2 regions of the Streptomyces sp. NBC_00029 genome follow, and region 2 is predicted to be linked to the other one. Evidence: riboswitches for the same ligand, from Rfam matches in the RefSeq annotation. Region 2 holds a riboswitch; the other holds the start of a gene.
What was found. A riboswitch is a leader RNA that binds a small molecule or an ion and turns the genes downstream of it on or off. The one in region 2 is predicted to bind ZMP and ZTP.

Region 1: it holds a riboswitch for ZMP and ZTP, as region 2 does, so the genes downstream of both, OG753_RS33135 (bifunctional 5,10-methylenetetrahydrofolate dehydrogenase/5,10-methenyltetrahydrofolate cyclohydrolase) here and glyA (serine hydroxymethyltransferase) in region 2, are expected to answer to the same signal.

The regions. Positions count from the first base shown of each region.
Region 1 is NZ_CP108292.1:7,157,218-7,160,614, reverse strand. Features, by position in the region: gene OG753_RS33140 (MAB_1171c family putative transporter) at 1-1,069, shown strand, start outside; gene OG753_RS33135 (bifunctional 5,10-methylenetetrahydrofolate dehydrogenase/5,10-methenyltetrahydrofolate cyclohydrolase) at 1,134-1,979, opposite strand; ZMP/ZTP riboswitch at 2,070-2,172, opposite strand; gene OG753_RS33130 (class I SAM-dependent methyltransferase) at 2,230-2,991, shown strand; gene OG753_RS33125 (RNA polymerase sigma factor) at 3,205-3,397, shown strand, end outside.
Region 2 is NZ_CP108292.1:5,523,567-5,526,963, forward strand. Features, by position in the region: gene OG753_RS25925 (glutathionylspermidine synthase family protein) at 1-48, shown strand, start outside; gene rocD (ornithine--oxo-acid transaminase) at 65-1,270, opposite strand; ZMP/ZTP riboswitch at 1,402-1,492, shown strand; gene glyA (serine hydroxymethyltransferase) at 1,527-2,795, shown strand; gene trpS (tryptophan--tRNA ligase) at 2,935-3,397, shown strand, end outside.

The DNA.
Region 1 (3,397 bases), 1.6 Mb from region 2:
GCGGGCCGTGTGCGCGCTGCTGGTGGTCGGCTGCCTCGTACTGGTCCTGGCCGCGCCTCCGACGATCGCTGCGGTCAACCGTCTCACCGGGGTGGCGAACTTCTCGGCGCCGCTGGTGTTCGGCCTGATCACCATGTTCTCCGGGGCGTGCGTCGTCCTGGTCCTGCAGTGGGGCGGCGGCCCGCCCGACGCGGTGCGCCGGGCGACCCGGCTGACGGTGGCCGGGTTCGGCGCCGTCACCGTGCTGATCGTCGTCCTGTTCATGATCGGCGACGCGCCGGTGGAACGCCTGCGGGACCTGGACACGTACTACGCCGACACTCCGTGGATCCGCGAGATGGTTGTCTGCTACCTGCTCGCGCACACCGTGGGCAGCACGGCGCTGACGGTGCTCACCGGGCGGTGGCTGCGGCGCGCCGACCCCTCCCTGCGTCCGCTGCGCACCGGGCTGGCCCTGATCATGCTCGGCGGTGTCCTGGACCTCGGCTACCTGCTGATGAAGTGGACCGCGCTGAGCGCCCGGTGGAGCGGCCGCGACTGGGACGCCCTGTCCACGGACGCGGCGCCGCCGCTGGCCTCGGGGGCGGCCCTGCTGGTGGCGACCGGGTTCATCGTGCCGCTGGTCGGCGGGTCACAGACCTGGCGGGACTTCAGCCAGTACCGGCGGCTGCACCCGCTGTGGAAGGCCCTGCGCGGCTTCGCCGCGTCCAGTGTGCGGACGGTTCCGCTCGCCTGGTGGTCACCCGTGGGGATCCGGCTGATCCACCGCGAGTCCGTCATCGACGACGGGATCCTGGCCCTCGCCCCGTGGTTCGACCCCTCCGTGCGCAGCGCGGCGTACGAGGACGCGTGCGGGCAGGGCATGAGCCGGGCCCGGGCCGAGGTCGTGGCCGACGCCGCGATGATCGCTGCCGCGTGCGGGCTGCGGACGGCCTCCGGGGAGGCCGCCGGGCCGCCGGAGCACCCCGAGCCGCCGCGCCTGTCCGGTCAGCCGCTGTCCGCCCTGGCGCTCGAGTTCCGCACCTCCCCCATCGTCGCGGCGGCCCGCCGCGACGCCGTCCGGGCCTGAACGCGCGAACGCCCCGGACCGTCGGGTCCGGGGCGTTCGCGCGGCGTACGGGCGCGGGCGGAGGTCAGAGCTCCGCGAGGTCCAGCCCGGCCTGTGCGGCGGCGGCCTGCACGGTCTGCTCCAGCAGTACGGCGATGGTCATCGGGCCGACCCCGCCCGGCACCGGGGTGATCAGGGAGGCCCGGGCGGCGGCGGACTCGAAGTGCACGTCGCCCACGTTGCCCTCGTTGTACCCGGCGTCCAGGACCACCGCGCCCGGCTTGATGTCCTCGCCCCGGATGAACTCGGCCTTGCCGACGGCGGCGACCAGCACGTCGGCCTGGCGCACGATCGAGGGGAGGTCCTGGGTTCGCGAGTGGCAGTAGGTGACGGTGGCGTTCTGCTCCAGCAGCAGCATCCCGGCCGGCTTGCCCAGGATCGCGCTGCGGCCGACGACCACGGCGTGCTTGCCGGTCAGGTCCACGTCGTAGGCGGCGAGGAGGCGCATGATGCCGCCGGGGGTGCAGGAGACGAAGCCCGGCAGCCCGAAGCCCATCGCGGCGAAGGAGTGCATGGTGACCCCGTCGACGTCCTTGCCCGGGGCGATGGCCTCGAAGGCGGCGCGCTCGTCGATGTGGTGCGGGACGGGGTGCTGCAGCAGGATGCCGCTGATCTGCGGGTCCTCGGAGAGCTCGGTGAGGGTGGCCACCAGCTCCTCCGTGGTGGTCGTGGCCGGCAGCTCGACGTGGCGGGAGGTGATCCCCGCCTTGGCACAGCGGTTCTGCTTCATGCGGACGTAGGTCACGGAGGCCGGGTCCTCGCCGACCAGCACGGTCGCCAGGCACGGCGCGGTGCCGGTGCGCTCGGTGATCTTCGCCGCGTGGGCGGCGGTCTGCTCCGAGATGCGGCGGGCGAGGGCCGTGCCGTCCATCAGCCGGGCGGGGCCGTCGGCACCGGCGGGGGCAGTGGCGGGGGCAGTCTGGGCAGTCGTCACGGGGTCTCCTGAACGTCGCTGCGGATCGCGGTTCGCCCAGGCGCGCGGCAGACGGCGTACCGGAGGTCCACAGGTACGCCGGGCCGCTCCCCGGTGGTGATCCACCCGAACGCCAGTCACGGCCCGCCGACCACTGTAGTCGACATATCCGGTGGTTGTCGGGCGTCCGACCTGGGACGATCAATGCATGACGCGTACTTTCGACCATCTTGTCGCCGAGGCCGAGTCCGTCTCCGTGGACGGCTGGGACTTCTCCTGGCTCGACGGCCGGGCCACCGAACAGCGTCCCTCCTGGGGGTACCAGAAACTGATGAGCGAACGCCTGGCCCGGGCCCGCTCCGCCCTGGACATCCAGACCGGCGGCGGCGAGGTCCTGGCCGGATGCGCTCCGCTGCCGCCGCTGATGGTGGCCACCGAGTCCTGGCCGCCCAACATCGACAAGGCGACGCGGCTGCTGCACCCGCTGGGCGCGGTGGTGGTCGCCGACGCCGACGAGCCGCCGCTGCCCTTCGGCGACGCCGCCTTCGAGCTGGTGACCAGCCGGCACCCGGTGTCGATCTGGTGGGAGGAGATCGCGCGGGTGCTGGCGCCGGGCGGCAGCTACCTCTCGCAGCAGGTCGGTCCGTCGAGCGTCTTCGAGCTCGTGGAGTACTTCCTCGGCCCGCAGCCGGAGGAGATCCGGCGCGGCCGGCACCCCGACGACGCGGTGGCCGACGCCACCGCGGCCGGCCTCGAAGTCCTCGATCTGCGCTCCGAACGACTGCGCACGGAGTTCCACGACATCGGAGCCGTGATCTACTTTCTACGGAAGGTGATCTGGATGGTGCCCGGCTTCACGGTCGGGCAGTACCGGGACCGGCTGCGCGAGCTCCACGAACAGATCGAAAGCGAAGGTCCGTTCGTCGCGCACACCGCTCGCTTCCTCATCGAAGCCCGCAAAAAGGGCTGACGTGAAGGGCGGACGGATCTGCGCCGGATCGGTTGCGCGGCCACAGCGTGGCGCAGGTCACTCAATTCAGCGCGTAACGAATCGACTCGGGCATGCGATGAACCGACAGGTGTCCTCGCGCGGCCCGGAATACAGACCCCCCTCGGGTCTGTTTCCCGAGTTCGCGCGATGATGTCCCGCCCACCCTTATCTGTTCGCAACGAGAGGCTCCTTGTGTCGCTCAGCCCGTCCCGTACGTTCCCTCCGGAGATCGCCGAATCCGAGGCCCTTGTCGCGCTCGTCGAGCGCGGCCGCGAGCAGGGTCACATCAACGGTGACGACGTGCGCCAGGCCTTCGAGGCCGGCCGCATCCCGGTGGACCAGTGGAAGCGGGTCCTGCGCAGCCTGAACCAGGTCCTGGACGAGG
Region 2 (3,397 bases):
CCGGTCACGGACGAGTACGCCCGCTTCCTGCCCCACGTCATCCTCTGACCCGCACGGACGGGGTCTACGCGCCCAGCACCGACCGGAGCTGGTCCAGGCCCCAGTCCAGGTCCTCCTTGCTGATCACCAGCGGCGGGGCGATCCGGATCGTCGACCCGTGCGTGTCCTTCACGAGCACCCCGAGCTCCATCAGCTTCTCGGAGATCTCCCGGCCGGTGCCGCGCGAGGGGTCGATGTCCACGCCCGCCCACAGTCCGCGCCCGCGCACGGCGGTCACCGCGCCGCCGCCGATCAGCAGGTTCAGTTCCCGGTGCAGGTGCTCGCCCAGCTCGGTGGCGCGGCCCTGGAACTCGCCGGTCCGCAGCATCGCGATCACCTCCAGGGCGACCGCGCACGCGAGCGGGTTCCCGCCGAAGGTGGACCCGTGCTCCCCGGGGCGGAACACCCCGAGCACGTCCCGGTCGGCGACGACGGCGGACACCGGCACCACGCCGCCGCCGAGCGCCTTGCCGAGGATGTAGACGTCCGGGACGACCCCCTCGTGCTCGCACGCGAAGGTCCGCCCGGTGCGCCCCAGACCCGACTGGATCTCGTCCGCCATGAACAGGACGTTCCGCTCGCGGGTCAGCTCCCGCACACCGCTCAGGTACCCGGCCGGCGGCACCAGCACCCCCGCCTCGCCCTGGATCGGCTCCAGCAGCACGGCCACGGTGTTCTCGGTGACGGCGTGGGCCAGCGCGGTGAGGTCCCCGTACGGAACGATCTCGAAGCCCGGCGTGTACGGGCCGAAGTGGTCGCGGGCCTCGTGGTCCGTGGAGAAGGACACGATCGTCGTGGTCCGGCCGTGGAAGTTGTCGGCGGCGACCACGATCTTGGCGTGCCCGTCCGGGACGCCCTTGACCTCGTAGCCCCACTTGCGGGCGGTCTTCACCGCCGTCTCCACGGCCTCCGCGCCCGTGTTCATGGGGAGCACCATGTCCTTGCCGCACAGCGCGGCGAGCTCGGTACAGAAGTCGGCGAAGCGGTCGTGGTGGAAGGCACGTGAGGTGAGCGTGACCCGTTCCAGCTGGGCCCGGGCGGCATCGATCAGCCGGCGGTTGCCGTGACCGAAGTTGAGGGCCGAGTAACCGGCGAGCATGTCGAGGTATCTGCGGCCCTCGACATCGGTCATCCACGCGCCTTCCGCGGAGGCGACGACCAAGGGCAGCGGATGGTAGTTGTGCGCGCTGTGCGCGTCTGCGGAGCGGATGGCATCAGCTGTTGTCGACACGGGGTCTCCGATCGTCCGTCTGGCCGGGTGTAGCGCCGGGTGAAGCGGTGACGAGGGTGGCGTCACCTTCTTATCGTCGCTCGTATCCCGGACGCAGAAACATCGTTCGCGGCGCGCCCGCTAAGGTGTGCGGTACGCACGGCGACTGGCGTACGGAGAACCAACTCCGGGGGAGTCGTGCGCGCTCGACCGCATTCAGGGCCGCTCGCCTGGGCCTCGCGGGGTACCGATCACATCGACCCCGGAGGAGCCCGCCATGTCCGCGAGCCGCCATCCCGCCCTTCTCGCCGCCGACCCCGAGCTGGCGTCCTTCGTCGCGGCGGAGGAAGTACTGCAGGCGCAGACCCTGCGCCTGATCCCCAGTGAGAACTACGTGTCCGCGGCCGTCCTCGAGGCCTCTGGCACCGTGCTGCAGAACAAGTACAGCGAGGGCTATCCCGGCCGCCGCTACTACGAGGGCCAGCAGAACATCGACCGCGTCGAGGCGCTGGCCGTGGAGCGGGCCAAGGGCCTGTTCGGCGTGGACCACGCGAACGTGCAGCCGTACTCCGGCTCGCCGGCGAACCTGGCCGTGTACCTGGCCTTCGCGAAGCCGGGCGACACCGTGATGGGCATGGCCCTGCCGATGGGCGGGCACCTCACCCACGGCTGGGGCGTCTCGGCGACGGGCTCCTGGTTCCGGGGCGTCCAGTACGGCGTCCGCCAGGACACCGGGCTGATCGACTACGACGCGGTGCGCGAGCTGGCCCTGGCCGAGCGGCCCAAGCTGATCTTCTGCGGCGGTACCGCCCTGCCGAGGACCATCGACTTCGCCGCCTTCGCCGAGATCGCCAAGGAGGCGGGCTCGATCCTGGTCGCGGACGTGGCCCACATCGCGGGCCTGATCGCGGGCGGCGCGCACCCGTCCCCGGCGGACCACGTCGACGTCGTCTCCACCACCACGCACAAGACCCTGCGCGGTCCGCGGGGCGCGATGCTGATGTGCCGGGAGGAGCACGCGAAGGCGATCGACAAGGCGGTCTTCCCGGGCCTCCAGGGCGGCCCGCACAACCAGACGACGGCCGGTATCGCGGTGGCGCTGCACGAGGCGGCCCAGCCGTCCTTCACGGCGTACGCGCACCAGGTCGTCGCCAATGCCAAGGCGCTTGCCGCGGAGCTGCTCCAGAAGGGCTTCGACCTGGTCTCGGGCGGTACGGACAACCACCTGATCCTGATCGACCTGACCGGCAAGGACGTGCCGGGCAAGATCGCGGCCAAGGCCCTGGACCGGGCGGGCATCGTCGTGAACTACAACACGGTGCCGTTCGACCCCCGCAAGCCGTTCGACCCGTCGGGCATCCGGATCGGCACTCCCTCGCTGACCTCGCGGGGCCTGTCCGCCGCGCACATGCCGGTCGTGGCCGACTGGATCTCGCGCGCGGTCGACGCCGCCGCCAAGGGCGACGAGCAGGCCCTCGCCGCGATCCGCGCGGAGGTCACGGACCTGATGGCGGCCTTCCCCGCCCCGGGCCTGCCGCTCGCCTGACCTGCGGCCCGGCGTCCGGGGCTCGGGCCCCGGACGCCGGCGGAGCCGGACGATCCGGCCCGCCCGGCGCTCGGGGCGAAGGCGTGACGGGGGCATCGGGCGGGCACGGGCCCGCCCCCGCACCTGAGAGAATGGGGGCATGGCTTCTGATCGTCCTCGCGCGCTCTCCGGCATCCAGCCCACCTCCGGCTCGTTCCACCTCGGGAACTACCTCGGAGCCATCCGCCAGTACGTCGCCCTGCAGGAGACGCACGACGCCTTCTACATGGTGGTCGACCTGCACGCGATCACCGTGCCGCAGGATCCGAAGGAACTGCGCGCGAACACCCGCCTCTCCGCCGCCCAGCTGCTGGCCGCCGGCCTGGACCCCGAGCGCTGCACGCTCTTCGTCCAGAGCCACGTGCCCGAGCACGCCCAGCTCGGCTGGGTCATGAACTGCATCACCGGTTTCGGCGAGGCCAGCCGGATGACCCAGTTCAAGGACAAGTCCGCCAAGGGCGGCGTCAACAACGCCACTGTCGGCCTGTTCACGTACCCGATCCTGCAGGTCGCCGACATCCTGCTGTACCAGGCGAACGCGGTCCCCGTCGGCGAGGACCAGC